DNA from 4 places in the Streptomyces sp. NPDC048636 genome. Region 3 is predicted to be linked to each of the others. Evidence: riboswitches for the same ligand, from Rfam matches in the RefSeq annotation. Region 3 holds a riboswitch; each other region holds the start of a gene.

Region 1 (5,661 bases), on a different contig from region 3:
GCAGTACCTCGTCCGCCCATCGCCGCGGCAGCGGCGGTACGGGTTCGGCCAGCCATCCGGCGAGCCGTGCGTCGGCGAGCCGAAGGAACCTTTCGCCGAGGGGGGTGAGCCGGGCGTGCGCGAGGAGCGTACGCAGCCCCCGGGCGGTCTGCGCACGGCGCAGGGCGAACTCGAACGCGGCGGTGTCCCGGGCCGGTCCGGCGTCGGCGCGATGCCACCGGTCCTGCCAGAACCCGGTGACGCCCAGGAAGGCGTACACACCGTGGAAGAGCCCGCGCAGCGGTCTGGGGTCCAGCCGCCAGGGCGCGTAGTGGACCTCCTCAAGACCCCCTTCGATCAAGGGCACCAGATCCATCAGGGCGCTGAGCTTGATGTGCTGGGCTTCGTGCACCAGCGACGCGGCCAGGGCGAGCGGATCCGACGGCCGGCCGAGCAGAACGCATCCATGCGCTTCCGGGGACGAGGCGCTAAACAGGTCGGGGTGGGCGGTGTACTCCACCGGGACCAGCGATCCCAGGCATGCGGCGATCCCGCCCGGGTCCACCTGAGCCTGTTGGGCGACCAGCCGCCAGGCGCCGTCGAAACACGTCCGCCAGTGGTGCCACTCGTCGTCGCCGAGTCTTCGCGGCGGGGTGATGCGGAGGAAATTGCGATAGGGGTCGACATCGTCGAGAAAGGGGGCGCTCATATGCCCGTGGTGTTCGCCGTGCAATCGCCGGAGGCCATACCAGCCCGGCGCATTCCCGGCGCGGTCGAATGGCAGCGGGACCGTATGCGGTCCGGCGGTGAGCGCGGTCTCCCCGTGCGGGGTACGGAAGACCTCGGCGGTTTCCGCCGTCCGGTCCGGAAGGCGGACGAATCCGAGGGCGGGCAGCATCACCCCGCCCTCGCGCACCGCCACCGCGATACGGAAGTCGATCCCCGCGAGAAGTGCGGCCGAGGCCGCCATGGCGTACAGATAACCGGTTTCGGTCCACAGCGGCGTGGTCACCGCTTCCCGGCCACGCAGCCTGCGCAGACAGCGGTTGAGCCAGGCACCCGCCTGGGGGTGCAGCAGTATGCGCTCCACGGCGGCCGGGGCCGCTCGCTCCGCCCGGATGAGGAGCCGCCACGGCTCCCGGACCTCGGGGAGCGGGCCCGGTAACGCGGGGTGGTCGGAGGCGATGCCGACCAGGGCGCGCAGCAGGAGCATGGTCCGGCTGCGCTGCCCGGATCGCAGCTCGGCCACCGACGACGCATCACCCGAACCCCGTCCCAACGCGGTGAAGCACCGCTCCGAAAGGCGGTGAAAGGAACGCTCAGCCGTCATGGCCACCTTGTTCCGGGAAGCGAGGGATGCGGCACTATTCCGGGATTCCTTCGCTTACACAATTCTGTCCGGAAGTGGCGGCGGTCACGAAGGTCGGCGGAAATTGGACCGTGTCGAGCAGCCGCTGGGTCACCGAAGAGAGCCCGTCGCCCCGGTCAAGGTCTTCGAGGGTCGCTCCCGAAAGGTCCAGCAACTCCGTCTCGACCCCGGTCGCGGCTCGCTCCATGACACCGTCCCCCTCCGGACGCTACACACCGGCTCACGTGAGGCACCCCTCATGGTGACCTACCCATTTTGATTGCGAAAGGGTGAACACAGCCAGTCGGCGCCTGGCTTGTCAAGATTTTCGGACACCTCTACGCGAGGTGACATCGGTCCGGCATGCCGCTGTCAGATGTCAGGTGCCCGCTCCGGAACGGACCGCTTCGACATCGAAGACCCCTCCGCAGACACGGAAGGAGTGCGCTGCGGTCTTCATGGCGCGGAAGGAGTCCGGCGGATAGGCCAGGATGCTCGTGGCGGACTTCCGGCACGGGGTGTCGGTCACGCCCTCGTTGAGGGTGTGCAGAACGGCGGACGCGCTGCCGCCCGGAGGCAGCGGGACGGTGGAGTGCGAGGGGCCGCGCCGGGTGGCGGGGGCGCCTATCCGGGTGCCGTCGGCGTCGAGCAGGGACACCCCCGGGAAACCGGTGAGAGTGCAGGCCGCGGTCGAGGTGTTGGTGAGGACCAGCGGCAGATACACATTGCCCGCGGCCACGTCCTTGCGGCCCACCGTCAGCTTCAGCCGCTCGGTGGAGCAGATGCCACGTACGGACGGGGCGAGGGCCGCGGACGGGGCGAGGGCCGCGTCCGCGGCGCGGGCGGCGTCCGGGCCGCCGGAGCGCGTCCAGGCCCCCTCCCCCGGGTCGGTGCCGCAGCCGGTGGCCGTGGCCAGCGCGCCGACGAGAAGCGCGGATAAGACCAGCGGCCGGGAGCGGGCCGGTGCCGTACGCCGTGCTGTCGTGCCGTGCCGTTGCCCCATGGTGAGCGACCTCCCCAGGTCAGCCAGGTGAGCGGGGCACCGGCCGCGAGGGCGGGTGCCCCGATGCTTCCCGTCCATCCCCCTTGGCTCACCCTTCCCCGCTTTGCCGCCCTTATGTCACCCGGTGCATTGGCCGCATTCCGCTAGCAATGACACATACAGCACAGCACGCCATTATCGGTCGAATCCAAAATTAGTGATGCAGGTCACAGAGAATGACGCCAACTGATCGATTTCCAGGCCGAGATCATCGAGCGGCAGTGGATTCCTTTGCGCCGTAACGTTTCTGACGGGCAATGAGCAGCAAGCACTCTCGCTCTCCGGAGGAGACCCGGCGCGCAGAGTGACACCGGACGAGCGGCCCGGAGCCCGGCGCCTTGATCAAGATCCCGAGACCTTGTCGTAATCAAAACGATGCGCTTACTGTGCGGCTCTCGTCGCATTCCATGCGGCGGGCCTCCTCCGCCGGAGCGCCGAGTCCTGCCGTCGGCCGAGGGGTGACACGACGACCTGTCACGGCAGGAGCGGGGGAACCAGGTAGGCGCCGTACCGCGTGGACCGCGCGATACGGCTTGGGGTGAAGACGCACCACGGGACCATGGCCCCGTACGTGTGCGGCCGGGCAACTCCAGCCCGAACCCGACAGCTCACCTCGCAGGCGTAGGAGAGGAAGAGCTCAATGGCTGCACGCGGACGTCACCGCCGGCCTAAGCCTCGTCGCGTCTCCCGCGCCCACCTCGCGATCACCGCGGGCGGCGCCGGAGTGGCACTGCCGCTCATCGGCGTCGGCCAGGCAAGCGCCGCCTCCGTCGACACCTGGGACAAGGTGGCGGAGTGCGAGTCCGGCAACGACTGGAGCATCAACACCGGCAACGGCTACTACGGCGGTCTCCAGTTCTCCCAGAGCACCTGGCAGGGGTACGGCGGCGGTTCCTACGCCGCCCGCGCCGACCTGGCCACCAAGGGGGAGCAGATAAAGGTCGCCGAGAAGGTGCTCGCGAGCCAGGGCCCCACCGCCTGGCCCGTCTGCTCGGTGAAGGCCGGGCTGACCCGTGGCGGACCCGCCCCGGACGTCTCGACCGGCTCCGGCGGCTCAGGTGCGCAGACCCCGAAGGCGACGCCCGAGCCCACACCGAAGGCCACCCCCGAGGCGGCCCCGAAGTCCACTCCCCGGAAGTCCGCTCCCAAGGCCAGCACCAAGGCCGTTCCGCAGTCGGACTCGTACACCGTGGCCGGGGGTGACACCCTGTCCCGGATCGCCGGTGCCGAGCATGTCGACGGCGGATGGGAGGCGCTCTACGACGCCAACCGCCGGACCGTCGGCGACGATCCGAATCTGATCCTTCCCGGCCAGCGGCTCACCCTCGACACCCAGGGCGGAGAGCACCGGGCCGCGCAGGCCAAACCCCAGCCGCAGCAGAAGCAGCAGTCCCCGCAGAAGCAGCGCACCGACGCCAAGAAGGCGACCGGTTCCGACTCCGCCGCCCGTTCCTCCTTCACCACGCCGGTCGCCAGCACCCAGCTGGGCACCGCCTACGGGGTGGCCGGCAGCAGCTGGTCGAGCGGCCACCACACCGGCGCCGACTTCCCCGTACCCGTGGGCACCACGGTGCGTGCGGTGGGCCCGGCCGAGGTGGTCGCGGCGGGCTGGGGCGGGTCGTACGGCTACCAGGTCGTGCTGCGCCACTCCGACGGGATGTACAGCCAGTACGCGCATATGTCGGCGCTGTCCGTCCAGGTCGGCCAGGCGGTCAAGGGCGGCCAGCAGATAGGCAGCTCCGGTTCGACCGGCAACAGCACGGGACCGCATGTGCACTTCGAGGTGCGCACCGGTCCCGACTACGGCTCGGACGTCAATCCGCTGAGCTATCTGCGTGCCAAGGGCGTCTCCATCTGAGCGGGGCCCCGCCCCTGATGGCCCGAGAAACCGAAGTGGCTGCCCGGACGGCACCCCGTCCGGGCAGCCCCGCGCGTCCGCACGGCACCCTCATGCCGCGGCGGACGCCTCCGCTCCCCGCGGTCCTCGTCGCGGCGTTTCCCGTCGCGACCCGGCCTACATCGTCAGATGTGCCTTGGTGTGGGTGAGTTCCTCGATGTCTCCGCCCGCCTTGCCGATCAGCCGGTGGGCGAGGTTGCTCAGTGCCCTCGCCGCCGCGATCTCCTCGCCGACCCTCGGCTGTGCCGGGTCGTCGGGGTTGCGGCTGGCGCGGCCCTGGGCCAGCATCTCCGTGCCGTCGTGCATTCTCAGCCTGACCACCGCTTCGGTCAGGGGGCCGACCTCACGGAATTCCATCTGTATGTCGCATCCCACGATCGTCTCCATCGCGATCACCTCCTGCCTCACCTTCCAGGATGCGCCTCCCCCGGCTCTCCGGTCGACCCGGACAGCAACTCCACCACCTCGGCGTCCCCGGTCTGGGAGAAGTCCTGGTACCACTCCCCGACCGCCGAGAACTCTGGCGGCGAGGACAGACACACCACCTCGTCCGCGTCCTCGCGCAGCGCCACCACCGCGTCCGGCGGCGCGACCGGCACGGCCAGGACGACCCGGGCCGCCCCCTGGGCGCGCGCGACCCGGCACGCGGCACGGGCGGTGGCGCCGGTCGCGATCCCGTCGTCCGCGATGATCACCGTTCGGCCCTCGACCGGGACGCGCGGCCGTCCCCGGCGGAACCGCCGCGCCTGCCGGACCAGCTCCGCCTGCTCGGTCCGCTCGACCTCCCGGAGGTCCTCCTCGTCGGCCCGGCTCATCCGCACGATCGCCTGGTGCACCACCCGCACCCCGCCCTCGCCGATGGCGCCGAAGCCCAGCTCCCGGTGGTAGGGGACGCCGAGCTTACGGACGATGATCACGTCCAGCGGGGCCCGCAGGGTGCGGGCGACCTCGAAGGCCACCGGCACCCCGCCCCGGGGCAGCCCCAGGACCACGGGCTTCTCCTCGCGCAGCGGCCGCAGCGCCTCGGCGAGGCGCCGTCCGGCGTCCACGCGGTCGGTGAAGATCATCGCTCACCCCCGGCACACGGGCTCTCCTTCGAATCAAGCGGACAATGCCCCGCGCCGCAAACGGGCGGACCGGACCGGGACCGGATCCGCGCGCCGCCGCCGTACCGGAGGCACCCTGGAGACATGAGGAACACGACGCATCCGGTCGACTCCGGGTACCCCGTCTTCGTCGAACCCTTCGACGAGGACAGCCGCTACCGGCGGGTGCGGCTGCGGGGCCTCGGCTGTGAACCTCTCGAACGGGAGGAATTCGAGCCGACGGTCCGCAGGGCCTTCCCGGACATCGACTTCGGCGACCCCGAGCAGGTCCACTGGGCCGACCGGCCCG
Region 2 (5,661 bases), on a different contig from region 3:
GCGACGTTTCGGCAGACCGCCGGCGGTCGAACCGGGCTCTTCCGGCGCGGCTGCTGCGGGCGTACGGGAAACCGGCTGTTCTTCCGGCTCGGGCATATTGGTCAGCAGGTCCTCGGGAAGAAGCACAACGGCGCGCACACCACCGTAGGGCGAAGCCGAATCGACGGAGACGCTGAAGCCGTACCGGGCGGCCAGCACACCGATCACCGCGAAGCCGAACTGTGGGGGATTCCCCAGTCCGGTGACGCCCGTCGCGCGCTGGGCCGACAGCAGCTGATCGGCCCGGTTCTTCTCCTCTTCGTTCATACCGACACCGGCGTCATCGATGATGATGCAGACGCCCTTGGGAACGGTGCGGATGGTGATATCGATCGGAGAATCCGGCGCCGAGTAACTCGTGGCGTTGTCCAGCAGTTCGGCGAGCGCCAGCGCGACGGGTTCGACGGCCCGGCTGGTGAGCGCGAAATTGCTCTGCGAACGGATTTCGACGCGGGTGTAGTGGCGGATGCGCCCCTTCGCGCTGCGCACCACGTCGTAGACCGAGGCGACGGCCCGCTGACGGCCGAGCCACCCATCACAGAGCACGGCGATGGACTGGGCACGCCGACCGAACTGCGAGTTCATATGGTCGATCTCCAGCAGATCCTGGAGAATATGGTGCTCGCCGTATCTGTCCTGGAGTTTGGAGATGGCCAGCTGCTGCTCGTTGGCGAGGCCCTGGAGCGTGCGCATCGCCGACTTCAGTGCGCTCTTGGTGGCCTCTTCGGCGCGTACCTGGGCTTCCTGGACCGCCGCGGAGTACTGGTTCTCGAGATCCGTGTAGCGGTTTTCGGCTTCCGCCTTCTCGGCGCGCAGTTTCGCTTGCGCCTTTCGCCCGCGGAATATGGCAGTTGCAGCGAGAGGCGTGCCTGCGATCAGGGCCCAGATTGCTGGATCCTGTATGTATTGCGTCATGAGACTCTCTTTAACGACTAGACCGCCAGGGACTGAAAGGGAAGTGTTGCGCGTCTGGTTGTTCTTGGAGGGGCGCGGGGAGGCGGTGAACTCGCTGCCCGCGCGGCGTGATTCAGTGCCCGGATGCTGCCCGGATGGTCCGGGGACATCGCACTCGTCTTGCCGACGGCGGCGCGTAGACGACAGTGCGCCTAAACGGCTCCGTATGCCCGACTGGCGGCATAATGCTCCCTCAGAGTGGACCCTCCCGGCTGATTTACCGGATCGCCGTGTGTCTTACGCGCCCTTGGCTCGCCTGGCAAGCGCGGTGATCGTATCACCAGCGTGGGGTGGCCCCGTGCATGTGCCTGAGTCCCATTCGACATCCTGACGTCATTTCAGCCATGGCGCTTTTTACGCGCGTTGACCGACGTCAGCGGGTGTAACGGCATGTCATGCGACGTTCGGGGCATGATCCTAAGGGTGCCCTCCGGAGCCGCCGCATATCTGGGCAATCAGCGCGGGTTGCGGGCGACTCGTGGAGGGATTGTGGAGATGTCCTAGGGTAATTCCCTAGTCAACTATCCCCTTGATTCTTATTGTTCCGCATTTACCCGGTACAGCCGATAAGAGCTGTATGGGGGCGGTGGCGAGGCGGCCGGTATCGTCGGGGGGTGCCCGAGCAGCCCCGTGACATTCCCACTCCCACCCTCTTCACCTGGGAGTTCGCCGCCGATCCCTACCCCGCGTACGCGTGGCTCCGCGAACATGCCCCGGTCCGCAGGACCACGCTCCCCAGCGGAGTGGAGGCATGGCTGGTGACCCGCTACGCCGACGCCCGGCAGGCATTGGCCGATCCCCGGCTGTCCAAGAACCCGCGAACCCATAGCGAATCGGCCCATGCCCGGGGCAAGGTGGGCATCCCCGGTGAGCAACGTGCCGATCTGATGACACATCTGCTCAACATCGATCCGCCGGACCACACCCGGCTGCGGCGGCTGGTGTCCAAGGCGTTCACCCCGCGCAGGGTCGCCGCGTTCGCCCCGCGGGTCAGGGAGTTGACCGATCGGCTGATCGACGACTTCGGGGAAAGGGGAGAAGCCGATCTGATCCATGAGTTCGCCTTCCCCCTCCCCATCTACGCGATCTGCGATCTGCTCGGGGTGCCCCGCGAGGACCAGGACGACTTCCGGGACTGGGCGGGTTCCATGATCCGGCACGGCGGCGGTCCACGCGGCGGAGTCGCCCGCGCCGTGAAGCACATCCGCGCCTATCTCGCCGAGCTGATCCACCGCAAACGGGAGACGCTCGGCGCGGAGGGAGAGGACGAGGACCTCATCTCCGGGCTGATCCGGGCCAGCGACCACGGGGAGCACCTCACCGAGAACGAGGCCGCGGCGATGGCCTTCATCCTCTTGTTCGCCGGGTTCGAGACCACGGTCAATCTGATCGGCAACGGGATGTACGCGCTGCTGCGCCACCCGGTTCAGCGCGCCCGGCTCCAGCAGGCCCTGGAAGAGGGGGACGAGCGGCTGCTCGCCGCGGGCGTCGAGGAACTGCTGCGCTATGACGGCCCGGTGGAGATCGCCACCTGGCGGTTCGCCACCGAGCCGCTGACCATCGGCGATGAGCGCATCGCCGCGGGCGAACCGGTGCTGGTGGTGCTCGCCGCCGCGGACCGCGACCCCGAGCGGTTCCCCGAGCCCGATGTGCTGGACCTCACGCGCACCGACAACCAGCATCTGGGCTACGGCCACGGCATCCACTACTGTCTGGGCGCCCCGCTCGCCCGGCTGGAGGCGCAGACCGCCCTCGCCACTCTGCTGCGCCGACTGCCCGATATCCGGCTTGCGGTGGATTCGGATGATCTGCGCTGGCGCGGTGGGCTGATCATGCGCGGACTGCGCACCCTCCCCGTGACATGGAATTCCCGGGGTGGCTGAGGCGCCGAAGCTCCTTGGCGGATGACATAAGTGACGAATGATCAGCGGCGTGACCGGGGCGTGACCTGGGATACACCGGCTTGTGATGATCGAGTGCCGTCGCTATGTTCAACCGACAACTCCACCGCCACACGAGAGGCCACCACATGCGTTCCGGGAACGGTCGGCACCGCCGCCCCCGCCAGGCTCCGGCCATCGTCGTCGCGGCGGGCATCACGGGTGCCGGGCTCGCCATCCCCCTCTTCGGGGCCAGCGGGGCCCAGGCCGCCTCCACCGCCACCTGGGACCAGGTCGCCGAGTGTGAGAGCGGCGGGATGTGGAGTGCCAACGAGGGCAACGGCTTCTACGGCGGCCTCCAGCTCACCCTGTCCATGTGGACGGAGCACGGCGGCACCGCCTACGCCCCGCGTCCCGATCTGGCAAGCCGCTCCCAGCAGATATCCGTGGCCCAGTCGATCCTGGACGAGCGCGGCCCGGACGCCTGGCCCAGCTGTGCGGTGAACGCGGGGCTGACCGACGGCGGCGACGCCCCCGAGGTGGACCCCGGGATCACCCGGGAGCCGTCCCTCGGCCAGCGCGGTGACGGCGGGGAGGGCGGCGAGCGCGGCGGCTCGGCGGCCGAGGACCGCGGGGACGCATGGGATTCCTCCGGGGACTCCTCCGGCTCCTCGGACGAGTCCGGCGATGAGCGGTGGGCGCCCGGCGACGACGAGGGATCCGAGGCGGACCAGGAGGAGGGGACAACGCCCTCCCCGTCCGCCTCGCCCACCGAGGAGGACGACGAGGACTCCGCGTCGCCGTCCCCGTCGGACACGAAGTCCTCCGACTCCCCGGACCGCCCGGACGCCTCGGCGTCCCCGGACGAGAGCGAGTCCCCGGACGAGAGCGCCGACCCCGCGCCCACCGGCCGCCACCGCGGCGCCGGGGACCCGGACGAGGCGAACGGCGACGAGGAGGCCCGGCGGCCCTCCGGGCGGCATGCCTCCCGGGACAGCGGGGAACGCGCCGAGGGGTCCTCGGACGACGGCTACCTCGTGCGCCCCGGTGACAACCTTTCAGAGATCGCCCAGCGCGAGGAGCTGTCGACCGGCTGGCACGGCCTCTACAAAGACAACGAAAGCCTCATCGGGGACAATCCGGATCTGATCCTCCCGGGTCAGCGGTTGGATCTGAGCGCCAAGGGGCGGTAGTTCGGGGTGAATTGCCCGATCTGGCGACGGTGAGACATACCTCTCGTCACATTGCCCGGAGCGCACCCCCTGTCCGATCTCTCCGCACCCGGCCCCACCTGCGTAGATGTGGGCCGGGAGAGATCAAATACAGCACCTCTCGCTGCGAATGGGGTGTTTGAACCTTCTCGGGGGGTGTGTTTACGGTCTTCCCGCTCGCCACCGCGGGCACCGTCGATCGTCACGCCGAATCCTGCCGGCGGTCGGGGGGAACCGACGCGTCAGCGCCGAAGGCAGGAGCGGGGGACCCAAGGTAGGTGCCGAACGGCCTGTGGACACGGGCTCGTCGGCTAGGGGTGAAGCCGGGTGTGATCGATCGTCGATCATTCGTCGATCGGTGGTGCACCGGCCGGGCAACTCACGTCCGAACCCGACAGCTCACCTCGTAGGCGTCGGTGAGGAAACGAACCAACGATGCTCAAGTCCAACGGCAAGCACCGTCGCCCGTCCAAGGCCACCCGTATCGCCGCCCTCGCCGGTCTCGCGGGCGCCGCCGTGGCCGCCCCGCTCATCGGGGCCACCTCCGCCTCCGCCGCCACCACCGCCCAGTGGGACAAGGTCGCGGAGTGCGAGGCCGGCGGCAACTGGTCGATCAACACCGGTAACGGCTACTACGGCGGACTACAGTTCTCGAGCTCCACCTGGGCCGCCTACGGCGGCACCTCGTTCGCCCCCACGGCCGACAAGGCCAGCAAGGACCAGCAGATACAGGTCGCCGAGAAGGTCCTCGCCGGCCAGGGCAAGGGCGCCTGGCCGGTCTGCGGCACCGGGCTGACCACCGGCGGCACCCCGTCGAGCTCCACCCCCTCCGACTCCGGTCAGCAGGAGTCCAAGGCCCCGGCGCCCAAGCCCGCGCAGCCGAAGGCCGAGACCCGTTCCGAGCCCGACCGCGCCGCGCGCCACGAGGCCCGCGGTCCGGTGAAGAAGGGCGACGGCGAGTACAAGGTCAAGGCCGGGGACACCCTGGGCGAGATCGCCAAGGCCGAGAAGGTCGAGGGCGGCTGGAAGAAGCTCTTCGAGCTGAACAAGGACATCGTCGAGCAGGCCGACCTGATCTACCCGGGTCAGCGGCTCCACCTGAGCTGACCGCGGTCCGGCCGACCGGGCCGGATCCGGGAACCGTCGGCCACGCGTCGACCACGAGCCCCGGCCGGGCGCGCCGCCCCGCGGTGCGTTCCGGCCGGGGCTCGATGGGTCTCGGCAAAGGGCTCACGGCAGAAGCTTCACGGCAAGGGCTTCGCGGAAAATGTAGATATCCGCACCCAAAACTGGCTATTTATGCCACGTCCTGTCTCGCGGGACGGGCGAACGGGGGGTCCGGCCCTCCGGTCCGGTTAGGCTCGTGTCGCTACCGCAGACACATACGAAGGAGAACCTCGTGCCGTCCATCGACGTCGTCGTAGCTCGCGAGATCCTCGACTCGCGAGGCAACCCCACGGTCGAGGTCGAGGTCGGCCTCGACGACGGCAGCACGGGCCGTGCCGCCGTTCCGTCCGGTGCCTCCACTGGCGCCTTCGAGGCCCTCGAGCTCCGTGACGGCGACAAGAACCGCTACA
Region 3 (5,661 bases):
CGTCCGGATCACCGCCGCCGTCCGGACCGCGTACCGGACCGCGTACCGACGGATCGGCCAACGGGGCCCACGGCGCGGCGGCCGGACCGGGTGAGTGATACATCCGGGTTCGTCGGCGCAGAACTATGTGAGGCACAGTCACATCGGCAGCTTCGCCGAACCGCAGCGCGGCCCGTGTTCACGCCGCTACGCTAAGTGCGCGAAGCAGTCGCCCGGGGGGCGCGGCGCATCAAGGCCGGGAGGCGGGAGGACGGACATGGGGCACTCACGAGGGGGCGGGACCCCCGCCGAGCTGATGGACGGGCTGCTCGCCCGCGCGGAGAACGGGTTCGAGATCGGTGAAGCGGTGCTGACCCGGGCGCGCGGCGCCCTGATGCACCAGTCCGAGCTGCGGTCCTGCCGCCAGTGCAACGACCCGTCCGGTGCGCTGGGCTACAGCACGTACCGCCATGTCTTCCTGCTCCCCGACGGCAGCAGCCTGCTGCTGTGGGAGCTGGAGCACAGCACCGGCCCGGAGGACGGCCGCCACCACGAGCTCTATGGCGACGAGGACGCCCTCGCGTTAGCCGAGCGGCGGGTGTACGAGCGGGTCGGCGGTGCCCGGTGGGAGGAGCTGGACGGCTTACCGCTCTGGCTGCCGGAGCAGTTGCTGCACCAGGCCACCGAGCCGGTGGAGTCGCCCCGCACCTATGTGGCCGACAATTCGGCCGATCACGCCCGCCGGGTGCTGCGCCGCGCCGAGAACCCCGACCGGCCGGGCGAGGAGACCGAGCGTCTGCTGGAGGCCGCGTTCGCGCATGACATCGCGCTGGCCCCCAAGCCGCGCCGCCGCTCCGGTGGGCCCGACACCACCTGGTGCCGCTTCTACGAGCACGCCTTCCTGCTGGCCGGTGGGGACGAGATCGTGCTGTGGGAGCTGGAGCACAATCTGACCCACGACGGCCGGCTGGTGTGCGAGGTCTATCTCGACGAGGTCTCCGCCGAGCTGGCGGCGGACCGCCACGCGCGGGCGCTCGGCGTCGACCTCTGACGTCCGCCGCGCCCCCGGCGCCCCCCGGCGCCTTCCGCGTCCACGGACGCCGTAGAGGCCCGTCCAGGCGCCCGTAGTCCGCCGTGCCACCCCGCCCCACCCACATGGGCGCCACCGATTCGCCTGGTGGCCCGTCAGCCGGAAGCCTGGGGTGACGGGCGGCGGCCGCGAGGACCGGCGCGCTCCGGCTGCGGACCAGGGAAAGCGGGAGAGACCGGTGCGGGTGCGAGGGAACGGGGCTCGTACGAGCGCCCGTACGGAGCGGGGTGCGAGCTGGCCGCGCCGTGCCCGGACCCGTACGCGCAGCCGCCCCCGGACCCGTCTCCATATGCTTGTCGACACCAGCGCCCCGAGCGCGCCCGCCGGGGCCACGGCGGGCGGCGGCCCGGCCGACGAGTCGCTCATTGGCGGGTCGGGCCGGCGGCTGGCGCGCTGGATCCCCGGACTCCTGATCGTCGGCGGCATCATCTTCGACCTCAGCTCCCCCGCCAACTACACGGCGGGCCCCTTCCTCGCCGCCGCCCCGCTCGTCGCCGCTCCGCTGCTCAACCTGTGGGCGACCGCCACCACGGCGGTCTTCGCCCTCGCCGCGGCGGTCACGCTGGCCGAGTTCCACGGTGTGAAGGACCCCAGTCAGGCCCTGTCCGAGATCATCACCGTCGCGACCGTCACCCTGCTCGCGCTCCTCATCAACCGGCTGGTACGCCGCAGCGACCGGCGGCTGGCCTCGGCGCGCGGTGTGGCCGAGGCGGCCCAGCGGGCCGTTCTGCCCGTACCGCCCGCCCGGCTGGCCGGGCTGGATGTCGCGGCGCGCTATGTGGCGGCGGAGAAGTACGCCGCGATCGGCGGTGACCTGTACGCGGTGCAGGACACCCCGCACGGCGTACGCCTGGTCGTCGGCGATGTGCGCGGCAAGGGGCTCCAGGCCGTGGAGACGGTGGCGATCCTCATCGGCTCGTTCCGGGAGGCGGCGGAGCAGGAGACGACGCTGGAGGGGCTGGCGGGGCGGCTGGAGCGGGCGTTGCAGCGGGAGGGTGCGCGGCGGGTCGACCTCGAGGGGTTCGAGGGGTTCACCACGGCCGTACTGGCCGAGATCCCGCGCGGTGATACGACCCTGCGGGTGATCAACCGCGGCCATCCGCCGCCGCTGCTGCTGGAGGGGGGCGGCGAGGGCGGCCGGGCGGACCGGGACGGCTGCACGGTGCGCCGGGTGGACCCCGAGGCGTCGGCGCTGCCGTTGGGGATGGGGGAACTGGGCGGCTGGCCGGACCGGGTGACGGAGCTGGCCTTCGCCGAGGGCGCCACCCTGCTGCTCTTCACCGACGGGGTCACCGAGGCGCGCGACCGGGAGGGCGCGTTCTACGACCCGGAGGACCGGTTGCGCGGTCACTGCTTCGGCGGTCCGGGGGAGCTGCTGGACGCGCTGGTGACCGATGTCGAGCTGCATACGGGTGGCGGGACGTCCGACGATATGGCGCTGCTCGCGCTCCGCCGCCGGTCCGCGGGGCCGGGCCGGGGGAACGGCAACGGCGACGCCGAAGGGAACGGCAACGGCGACGGTGAGGGACTCGTGAAGGGATCCGGCCACGGTCCGTAGCCGACCATGCCCTCTACGCATAACGATTGATGCACGATCAGCGGTTCCAGGGTTTTGCCAACCCTTTCCCGTGGTGGTAACTCGCCCCTGTATGTCCGTACTTGGCCGCTAAGTTCATGCCAATGCTGCGCTGATTCCTCAGAACAGCTTGGAATCACACAGCGCTCTCTATTAACGTTCGATAACGCAGCGCGGTCGTCACAACCGTCGCAAGGGCGGCACCGTGCGCCGTCGCCGAATCCCGTCACGCACAGCGGCAGTAGCAACACCGCACCACAGCAGCACCAAGGGAACCGGGGAACCACCACCTTGGGGTGAATCGGGTCGAACCTGACCCGTAGGAGACCTTCCTGCTCCGAACCCGTCAGCTAACCCGGTAGGCGAGAGGGAAGGAAAGGAGTGCGCCCCAGTGGCGTCCAACAGGTCTCTCCTGGACGAGGCTCCATACCGCGCATCGGGCGGCGGTCCCGGCACGGCCACCGCCTTCGGCCCCGGTTTCGACGCCACCAGTGGAGGCATACGGGCCGGTGGCGGAATCGGCACCGAGCCCGACGCTGACATCGCCGCTGAGGGGGACCACGGGGCGTACGCGGCGGACGCCGCCGACGGTCCGGCGGGCCCCGGGCCCGACAGCGAGACCTGGGAGGAATGGAATCCCACCGAGGAGTCCATCTCCGTACGCGGCCGGCACCGCGTGGCCAAGCAGCGCGGCGGGACCATGGCGCGCAGTGGCGCCGTCCTCGGCGTCGGTGTCATCGCGGCGGTCGGCGCGGGCGGGATGGCGAGCGCCAAGGACCGTCCGGCGGCGCCCATATCGATGCCCGACCTCTCCCATGTCGCCGACGAGGTCAAGGACCGCCTCCCGGACGCCGATGAGCTCCCCGGCATCGGCTCGATGGTCTCCGACGGCGGCTCCGCGACGACGGCCAACGCCGCCCCCCTCTCCCGGGCCGGGCTGACCACGCAGGACGAGGCGAGCGGCACCACCGACGCCGGTGAGGCGCTGCGCGCCCGGATCCTCCAGCAGGCCGAGAGCCAGCAGAACGCGGCCGACGAGGACGAGCGGACCGCCGCGGCCAAGGCCGCCGCCCAGAAGGCCGAGAACAAGGCCGCCGACGAGGCGGCCGACCGTAAGGCCGAAGCCGCGGCCGCGAAGAAGGCGGCCGAGCGGAAGGCCAAGGAGGCCGCCGAGCGCAAGGCCGAGGCCGAGCGCCGCGCCAAGCTGGCCACCGCGTACACCCTCCCCGTCGCCTCGTACACGCTGACCGCGGGGTTCGGCCAGGCCGGTGACATGTGGTCCGCCGACCACACCGGCCAGGACTTCGCCGCCCCGACCGGCACCCCCGTCAAGGCGGTGCACGGCGGCACCATCACCCAGGCGGGCTGGGCCGGTTCATACGGCTACCGCATCGTGCTCAAGCTCGATGACGGCACCGAGGTCTGGTACTGCCACCTGTCGTCCATGGTGGCCACCTCGGGCAAGGTGACCACCGGCGATGTGATCGGCCGCGTCGGCGCCACCGGCAATGTCACCGGCCCGCACCTCCACCTCGAGGTACGTCCCGGCGGCGGTTCCCCGATCGACCCGATGCCCTGGCTGCGCGAGCACGGCCAGAACCCCTGATACCTCCCCGATCTCCCTGACCCCCGATACTCCGGCGGCTCTGGCGCTCTCTCCCCCCTTGACGCCAGGGCCGCCGGTTTTCTGCGCGGAGGCGCGGGAGCCGCGGACAGTGCGGGAGCCGCGTACGGTGCGGGAGCCGCGGACGGCGCGGAGGGCGCGGGAGCCCGTTCCCCGGAACAAGGTCATCCGCGGGGGCGTTGAAGCAACCCATGGCTGACAACAGGCAGAAGATCGGCGACCTTTCCGTCTCCCCCCTCTCCCTCGGCGGGAACGTCTTCGGCTGGACCGCGGACGAGACCGAGTCCTTCACGGTGCTCGACGCCTACGCCGCCGCGGGCGGCAACTTCATCGACACGGCCGACGTCTACTCGGCCTGGGCGCCCGGCAATCAGGGCGGTGAGTCCGAGACCGTCCTGGGCAACTGGTTCGCCTCCCGCGGCAACCGCTCGGACATCGTCCTCGCCACCAAGGTCGGCGCCGGCTCCCCGGAGCGCCGCGGGCTCTCCCCGGCCGCCATCAGGTCCGGCATCGAGGACTCCCTGCGGCGGCTGCGCACCGACTACATCGACCTCTACTACACCCACTATGACGACGAGTCGGTGTCGGTGGAGGAGATCGCCACCACCCTGGACGCACTGGTCCGGGAGGGCAAGGTCCGCGAGATCGGGGCCTCCAACATCAGCGCCGAACGGCTCGACGCCTTCCTGACCTTCTCCACCCGGGAGGGGCTGGCCCGCTACGCCGCCCTCCAGCCCCACTACAACCTCGTCTCCCGTGCCACCTTCGAAGGCGGGCTGGCCGACGTGGCCACTCGCCACGGTGTGGCGACTGTCCCCTATTACGCGCTCGCCGCCGGCTTCCTCACCGGCAAGTACCGCCCCGGCACCGCGGTCGAGAGCCCCCGCTCCTCAAGTGCGGCCAGGCACCTGGAGACAGCGCGCGGGCGGAAAGTCCTCGCCGCCCTCGACGAGATCGCCGCGCACCACGGCGTCGAGCACGCCACAGTCGCCCTGGCCTGGCTCACCGCCCAGCCCACGGTGGCCGCCCCGATCGCCAGCGCCCGCAACCTCGCCCAGCTCCCGCCCCTCCTGGCGGCGGCGGACCTCAGCCTGACCCAGCGGGACCTGGACCTGCTGACGAGGGCCTCGGCCTGAGCCGAACGCGGCGGGCGAAACCCCCTCCGCCCGCCGCGGTCGACACATCGACCCCTACGAACGCCGATCGGCGAGGGCCCAGGAGGCAAGCGCGACCCCACCGGCGACCGCGAACACCGACGGCCAGGCCCCGACCTTCCTGGCGAGGGGATGCGACCCGGCGAACGCGGCGATGTACATCCCGCTCAGCGCGGCTGCCGTCCCGTTCCCGGCCTTCTCCCGCCACCCCCGGGCAGCCACCGCCCCGGCGGCGGCC
Region 4 (5,661 bases), on a different contig from region 3:
GGCCGTGGACAAGCGTGGCCGCGTCCCGTTCCGCCCCCTGCCTCGGGACCCTGTCACGGGGGTGCCGCGGAGGTCCGCGGACACCCCCCGCGGGGCGGAACAGGACCGGAACTTCGCCAGATGTCCATGCGCTTGCATACAGTGACAGGAGCGCTCATCACGCGGCTCGCACCGCCTCCATCACGCGATCGAAGGGACGTACATGCCCATGGGTCACACGGCCACGCAACAGGCCGGCTCCGGCGGCCTGAAAGCGACTGAGCATCGGCTGGCCAACGGACTGCGGGTGGTGCTCTCCGAGGACCACCTGACCCCGGTCGCCGCGATCTGCCTCTGGTACGACGTCGGCTCGCGCCACGAAGTCAAGGGGCGCACCGGTCTGGCTCACCTCTTCGAGCACCTGATGTTCCAGGGCTCGGCCCAGGTGACGGGCAACGGCCACTTCGAGCTGGTGCAGGGCGCCGGCGGCTCGCTCAACGGCACGACCAGCTTCGAGCGCACCAACTACTTCGAGACGATGCCCACCCACCAGGTGGAGCTGGCGCTGTGGCTGGAGGCGGACCGGATGGGGTCCCTCCTGACCGCGCTGGACGAGGAGAGCCTGGAGAACCAGCGGGACGTCGTCAAGAACGAGCGCCGCCAGCGCTACGACAACGTGCCGTACGGCACGGCCTTCGAGAAGCTGGTCGCCATGGCCTACCCCGAGGGCCACCCGTACCACCACACCCCCATCGGCTCGATGGCCGATCTGGACGCGGCCTCCCTGGAGGACGCGCGCGCGTTCTTCCGCACCTACTACGCGCCGAACAACGCGGTGCTGTCGGTCGTGGGCGATATCGACCCCGAGCAGACCCTCGCGTGGATCGAGAAGTACTTCGGCTCCATCCCCTCCCACGACGGCAAGCGCCCGCCCCGCGACGGCGCTCTCCCGGAGGTGATCGGCCAGCAGCTGCGCGAGGTCGTGGAGGAGGAGGTCCCCGCCCGCGCGCTGATGGCCGCCTACCGGCTGCCGCACGACGGCACCCGCGAGGCCGACGCGGCCGATCTGGCGCTGACCGTCCTCGGCGGCGGCGAGTCCTCCCGGATCCACAACCGTCTGGTGCGCCGCGACCGCACCGCCGTGGCGGCCGGATTCGGGCTGCTGCGGCTGTCGGGCGCGCCCTCGCTCGGCTGGCTGGACGTGAAGACCTCCGGCGGTGTCGAGGTGCCCGCCATCGAGACCGCGGTCGACGAGGAGCTGGCCCGCTTCGCCGAGGAGGGGCCGACCCCCGCGGAGATGGAGCGCGCCCAGGCGCAGATCGAGCGCGAATGGCTGGACCGGCTGGCCACCGTCGGCGGCCGCGCCGACGAGCTGTGCCGCTTCGCCGTGCTGTTCGGCGATCCGCAGCTGGCGCTGACCGCCGTGGAGCGGGTGCTCGAGATCACCCCCGAGGAGGTGCGGGCCGTGGCCGCCGCGCGGCTGCGCCCGGACAACCGCGCCGTGCTGGTCTACGAGCCCGTCCAGGGCGCCGAGTCCGCCGATGACGCCGCCGACGACACCGACGCAGAAGGGGAGGCGGCCCAGTGAGCGACGCCGTCACCGCGACCATGAACTTCCACCCGCGGCCGAGCGGCGGGGCGCCCAAGCCGTGGGCCTTCCCGGCCCCCGAGCGCGGTGAGCTGTCCAACGGGCTCACGGTCCTGACCTGCCACCGCCCCGGCCAGCAGGTCGTGGCCGTCGAGGTCAACCTGGACGCCCCGCTGGACGCGGAGCCCGCCGGGCTCGACGGAGTGGCGACCATCATGGCGCGCGCCCTGTCGGAGGGCACCGACAAGCACGACGCCGAGGAGTTCGCCGCCGAGCTCGAGCGCTGCGGCGCCACGCTGGACGCCCACGCCGACCACCCGGGCGTACGGGTCTCCCTGGAGGTCCCGGTCTCCCGGCTGCCCAAGGCGCTCGGGCTGCTCGCCGACGCGCTGCGCGCCCCCGCCTTCCCCGACAGCGAGGTCGAGCGGCTGGTGCGCAACCGGCTGGACGAGATCCCGCATGAGCTGGCCAACCCGGCCCGGCGCGCCTCCATGGCCCTGGCCAAGGAGCTGTTCCCGGCCGAGTCGCGGATGTCCCGGCCCCGCCAGGGCACCGAGAAGACGGTCGAGGGCATCGACGCGGCGGCCGTACGGGCCTACTACGAGGCGCATATCCGCCCGTCCACCGCGACCGCCGTCGTGGTCGGCGACCTCGCCGGGGTCGACCTCGACAAGGCCCTCGCCGACACCCTCGGCGCCTGGACCGGCGGCACGGCCGCGCCCCGCCCGGCCCCGCCGATCGTGGCCGACGACACCGGCCGTGTGGTGATCGTCGACCGGCCCGGCGCGGTCCAGACCCAGCTGCTGATCGGCCGGATCGGCGCCGACCGCCACGACCGCGTCTGGCCCGCCCAGGTGCTGGGCACCTACTGCCTGGGCGGCACCCTCACCTCCCGGCTCGACCGCGTGCTGCGCGAGGAGAAGGGCTACACCTACGGGGTGCGCTCCTTCTGCCAGGTGCTGCGCTCCACGGCCCCCTCGCCGTCCGGCGCTTCCGCGGGCGCCGCGATGCTGGCGATCAGCGGCTCGGTGGCCACCGAGGTCACCGGCCCGGCGCTGGAGGACCTCTGGAAGGTGCTGCGCACCGTGAAGGAGGAGGGGCTGACGGACGCCGAGCGCGATGTCGCCGTGCAGAACCTGGTGGGCGTCGCCCCGTTGAAGTACGAGACCGCGGCCGCCGTCGCGGGCACCCTCGCCGACCAGGTCGAGCAGCACCTTCCGGACGACTTCCAGGCGCAGTTGTACGCCCGGCTCGCCGAAGCCGGGACGGTGGAGGCCACCGCCGCGGTGGTGAGCGCCTTCCCGGCGGACCGGCTGGTCACGGTGCTGGTCGGCGACGCCTCGGAGATCGAGGGGCCGGTCCGGGAGCTGGGCATCGGTGAGGTGACCGTCGTCTCGGGCTGACCCCCGGCGCGACCCCCGGTCCCCCAACGGGCCATCAGCGGAAGGACCCTGGCATCGCATGCGATGTCAGGGTCTTTCCGAATGCCCGTTTTATAGGGAGGTTGGCTGTTTGGTTTGTGGGGAGAGCAACAAAAATCCGGATCTGTTTGGTGATCGAAAGACGGCCCGATTAGCGTCAGTGCGGCTGTTCGCCATCTACACGCCGCACCCGCGGCACGGGCAGCCATCGCCGAGTCCCCGTACGGCGCGAGCCAGGGGAGCCGGGGACCCAATGTCCCCAGGGGTGAATCGGGCGCCTTGTCCTCCGGGACGAGGGGGCCGTAGGAGACCTTCCTGCTCCGAACCCGTCAGCTAACCCGGTAGGCGAGAAGGAAGGAAGGAGTGCGCCACAGCATGGCGTTCACCCGTGCCACCGGGAAACACCGCCGTCCCCGACGGTCCGTCCGCACCGGCGCGAACATCGTGGGAGCGACCACCGTCGCCTCGGGCGTCGTCGCCGGTATCGCCGGACCCGCCCTCGCCGCCGAGCCCGCTCCCGAGCAGACCGGGCTACAGCAGGCGATCGTGATCGACGAGGGTCTGGCCGACCAGATCCAGGCCCAGGCGCAGTCCCAGGAGACCGCCGCCGCGGAGGCCGCGGCCAAGGCGCGGGCCGAGACCATCGCCCGCCAGGAGGCCGCCAGGAAGGCCGAGGCGGCCGCGAAGAAGGCCAAGGCGGAGCGGGCGGCCAAGGAGCGCGCCGCGCGCGAGGCCGAGCGCAAGCGCCTCAACACCTTCGTCTCGCCGGTCTCCGGCTCCTATGTCTCCACCGCCTACCAGGCGTCCAGCGGTCTGTGGTCCTCCGGCAGCCACACCGGTATCGACTTCCACGCGGCCTCGGGCACCTCGGTGCACGCGGTGGGCGCCGGTGAGGTCGTCGAGGCGGGCTGGGGCGGCTCCTACGGCAACAACATCGTCATCAAGATGAAGGACGGCACGTACACCCAGTACGGCCACATGTCCTCCCTGAACGTCTCGGTCGGCCAGACGGTCACCCCGGGCCAGCAGATCGGCCTGTCGGGCGCCACCGGCAACGTCACCGGACCGCACCTGCACTTCGAGGCGCGCACCAGTCCCGACTACGGCTCGGACATCGACCCCGTGGCGTACCTGCGCTCGCACGGCGTCGGCGTCTGACCCCGCCGCGGCCGTGCCCCCGAGGGGCACCTCCGTACATCTGGCACCACCGAAGGCCCCGTCCGCCCGGAGCGGACGGGGCCTTCGGTATGTCGCCCCACTCCCGCTGACCAAAAACATCCATGAAATCCCGTCCGCCATCGGAAATTCCCTGGTTCTGGAATAGAGTTGTCGAACGCCCGGCAATCGGGTGCGTTTCGCTGGGATTAAGGCGGAGGTTCAACAGTGCGGGACCGGAAGTGAACGGGGATACCGCCGAGATCACGGGCGGTCGGCGGATTTCGGCGCATGCGGTGTGCACGGCCATTCGCGAGCACATCGTCTCCGGTGCCTATCCGCCCGGCAGCCGGCTCACCGAGGAACTGCTCGCGCGCCGCTACGGCGTCTCACGGGTGCCCATCCGGGAGGCCCTGCGCACCCTGGAGTCCGAGGGCTTCGTGATCACCCGGCGCCATGCGGGCGCATGTGTCGCCCAGCCCACCGAGCGGGAGGCGGCCGACCTCCTCGACATCCGCGGGCTGCTGGAGCCGCTGGGCGCCGCCCGCGCCGCCCAGCGCCGCACCGAGGCCCAGTTGAAGGTGTTGCGCGGTCTGGTCCGGCTCGGACAGGAGCGGGCCCGCCGGGGGAGCCTGGGTGAACTGCGGCCGCTGGGCGACTGGTTCCACGAGATCCTGGCGCAGGCGTCGGGCAGTCCGAGCCTGGCCGGGCTTCTCGTCCAGGTGCGGCGCAAGATCGCCTGGGTCTACCCGTCCGATGCCCCGCACGAGCCGGAGCGGCGGCCGGAGCGGTCCGGGCCGGGAGGTGTGGGCGGGCATCCCGACCCGGTGGTGCGGGCGGTGGCGTCCTGGGCGGAGCACGGCGCGCTGGTGGACGCGGTCGCGCGCGGCGACGCCGACCGCGCCCGGATCCTCGCCACCGCGCACACCGAAAGCGCGCTCTCGGAATACCGGCGGCGCCGTCCGGCTCAGGTGAGGACTTCGAAACATTCCGTCAACACGGCGAACCGGCGGAATTTACACGGCTCCCGTATACATGATTCCTGACCGATTTCCCGGCCTTACCTTTTTCATGGGCCGGATTGGCAGGGCCGTATTGGCAGGGCTGGATGGGCAGGGCCGGATTCAGCAGGCCGGGTTCGCGGGGTGGGAATTCGGAAACGACAGGGCCGCGGTGACCGGTGGGGTCACCGCGGCCCTGTCGGGAACCGCATCACCGCATGGATCAGACGGTCTCCGGAAGCTCCTCCAGGCCCTCCGCCACGAGCTTCGCCAGGCGGTCGAGCGCCACCTCCGCGACCTCGGCGTCGTCCGCGCTGGAGGCCAGGACGACCTCCTCGCCGCCCTGCGCGCCCAGGCCGAGCACGGCCAGCATGGAAGCGGCGTTGACCGGGGTGCCGTCGCCCTTGGCGATCGTGATGGGGACGCCTGCGGCGGTGGCCGCCCGGACGAAGATCGACGCAGGGCGGGCGTGCAGGCCCTCGGCCCAGCCGATGGTGACGCGGCGCTCAGCCATGGT

The links. A riboswitch is a leader RNA that binds a small molecule or an ion and turns the genes downstream of it on or off. The one in region 3 is predicted to bind cyclic di-AMP.
Positions count from the first base shown of each region.
Region 1: it holds a riboswitch for cyclic di-AMP, as region 3 does, so the genes downstream of both, AB0C66_RS31015 (transglycosylase family protein) here and AB0C66_RS20190 (M23 family metallopeptidase) in region 3, are expected to answer to the same signal.
Region 2: it holds a riboswitch for cyclic di-AMP, as region 3 does, so the genes downstream of both, AB0C66_RS34145 (transglycosylase family protein) here and AB0C66_RS20190 (M23 family metallopeptidase) in region 3, are expected to answer to the same signal.
Region 4: it holds a riboswitch for cyclic di-AMP, as region 3 does, so the genes downstream of both, AB0C66_RS32510 (M23 family metallopeptidase) here and AB0C66_RS20190 (M23 family metallopeptidase) in region 3, are expected to answer to the same signal.

Region 1 covers NZ_JBEZHR010000016.1:69,980-75,640, reverse strand. The annotation lists gene AB0C66_RS31025 (HEXXH motif domain-containing protein) at 1-1,228, opposite strand, end outside; gene AB0C66_RS31020 (DUF4232 domain-containing protein) at 1,707-2,330, opposite strand; cyclic di-AMP (ydaO/yuaA leader) riboswitch at 2,827-3,004, shown strand; gene AB0C66_RS31015 (transglycosylase family protein) at 3,010-4,227, shown strand; gene AB0C66_RS31010 (DUF1876 domain-containing protein) at 4,384-4,653, opposite strand; partial or broken gene AB0C66_RS31005 (phosphoribosyltransferase family protein) at 4,713-5,333, opposite strand; gene AB0C66_RS31000 (hypothetical protein) at 5,457-5,661, shown strand, end outside.
Region 2 covers NZ_JBEZHR010000021.1:89,335-94,995, reverse strand. The annotation lists gene AB0C66_RS34160 (ATP-binding protein) at 1-954, opposite strand, end outside; gene AB0C66_RS34155 (cytochrome P450) at 1,608-2,876, shown strand; gene AB0C66_RS34150 (transglycosylase family protein) at 3,023-4,066, shown strand; cyclic di-AMP (ydaO/yuaA leader) riboswitch at 4,321-4,512, shown strand; gene AB0C66_RS34145 (transglycosylase family protein) at 4,520-5,191, shown strand; gene eno (phosphopyruvate hydratase) at 5,484-5,661, shown strand, end outside.
Region 3 covers NZ_JBEZHR010000007.1:29,008-34,668, reverse strand. The annotation lists gene AB0C66_RS20200 (DUF6227 family protein) at 257-1,030, shown strand; gene AB0C66_RS20195 (PP2C family protein-serine/threonine phosphatase) at 1,359-2,627, shown strand; cyclic di-AMP (ydaO/yuaA leader) riboswitch at 2,850-3,025, shown strand; gene AB0C66_RS20190 (M23 family metallopeptidase) at 3,037-4,251, shown strand; gene AB0C66_RS20185 (aldo/keto reductase) at 4,461-5,405, shown strand; gene AB0C66_RS20180 (hypothetical protein) at 5,460-5,661, opposite strand, start outside.
Region 4 covers NZ_JBEZHR010000018.1:101,563-107,223, forward strand. The annotation lists gene AB0C66_RS32500 (pitrilysin family protein) at 203-1,567, shown strand; gene AB0C66_RS32505 (pitrilysin family protein) at 1,564-2,970, shown strand; cyclic di-AMP (ydaO/yuaA leader) riboswitch at 3,188-3,351, shown strand; gene AB0C66_RS32510 (M23 family metallopeptidase) at 3,364-4,146, shown strand; gene AB0C66_RS32515 (GntR family transcriptional regulator) at 4,386-5,189, shown strand; gene AB0C66_RS32520 (HPr family phosphocarrier protein) at 5,368-5,658, opposite strand.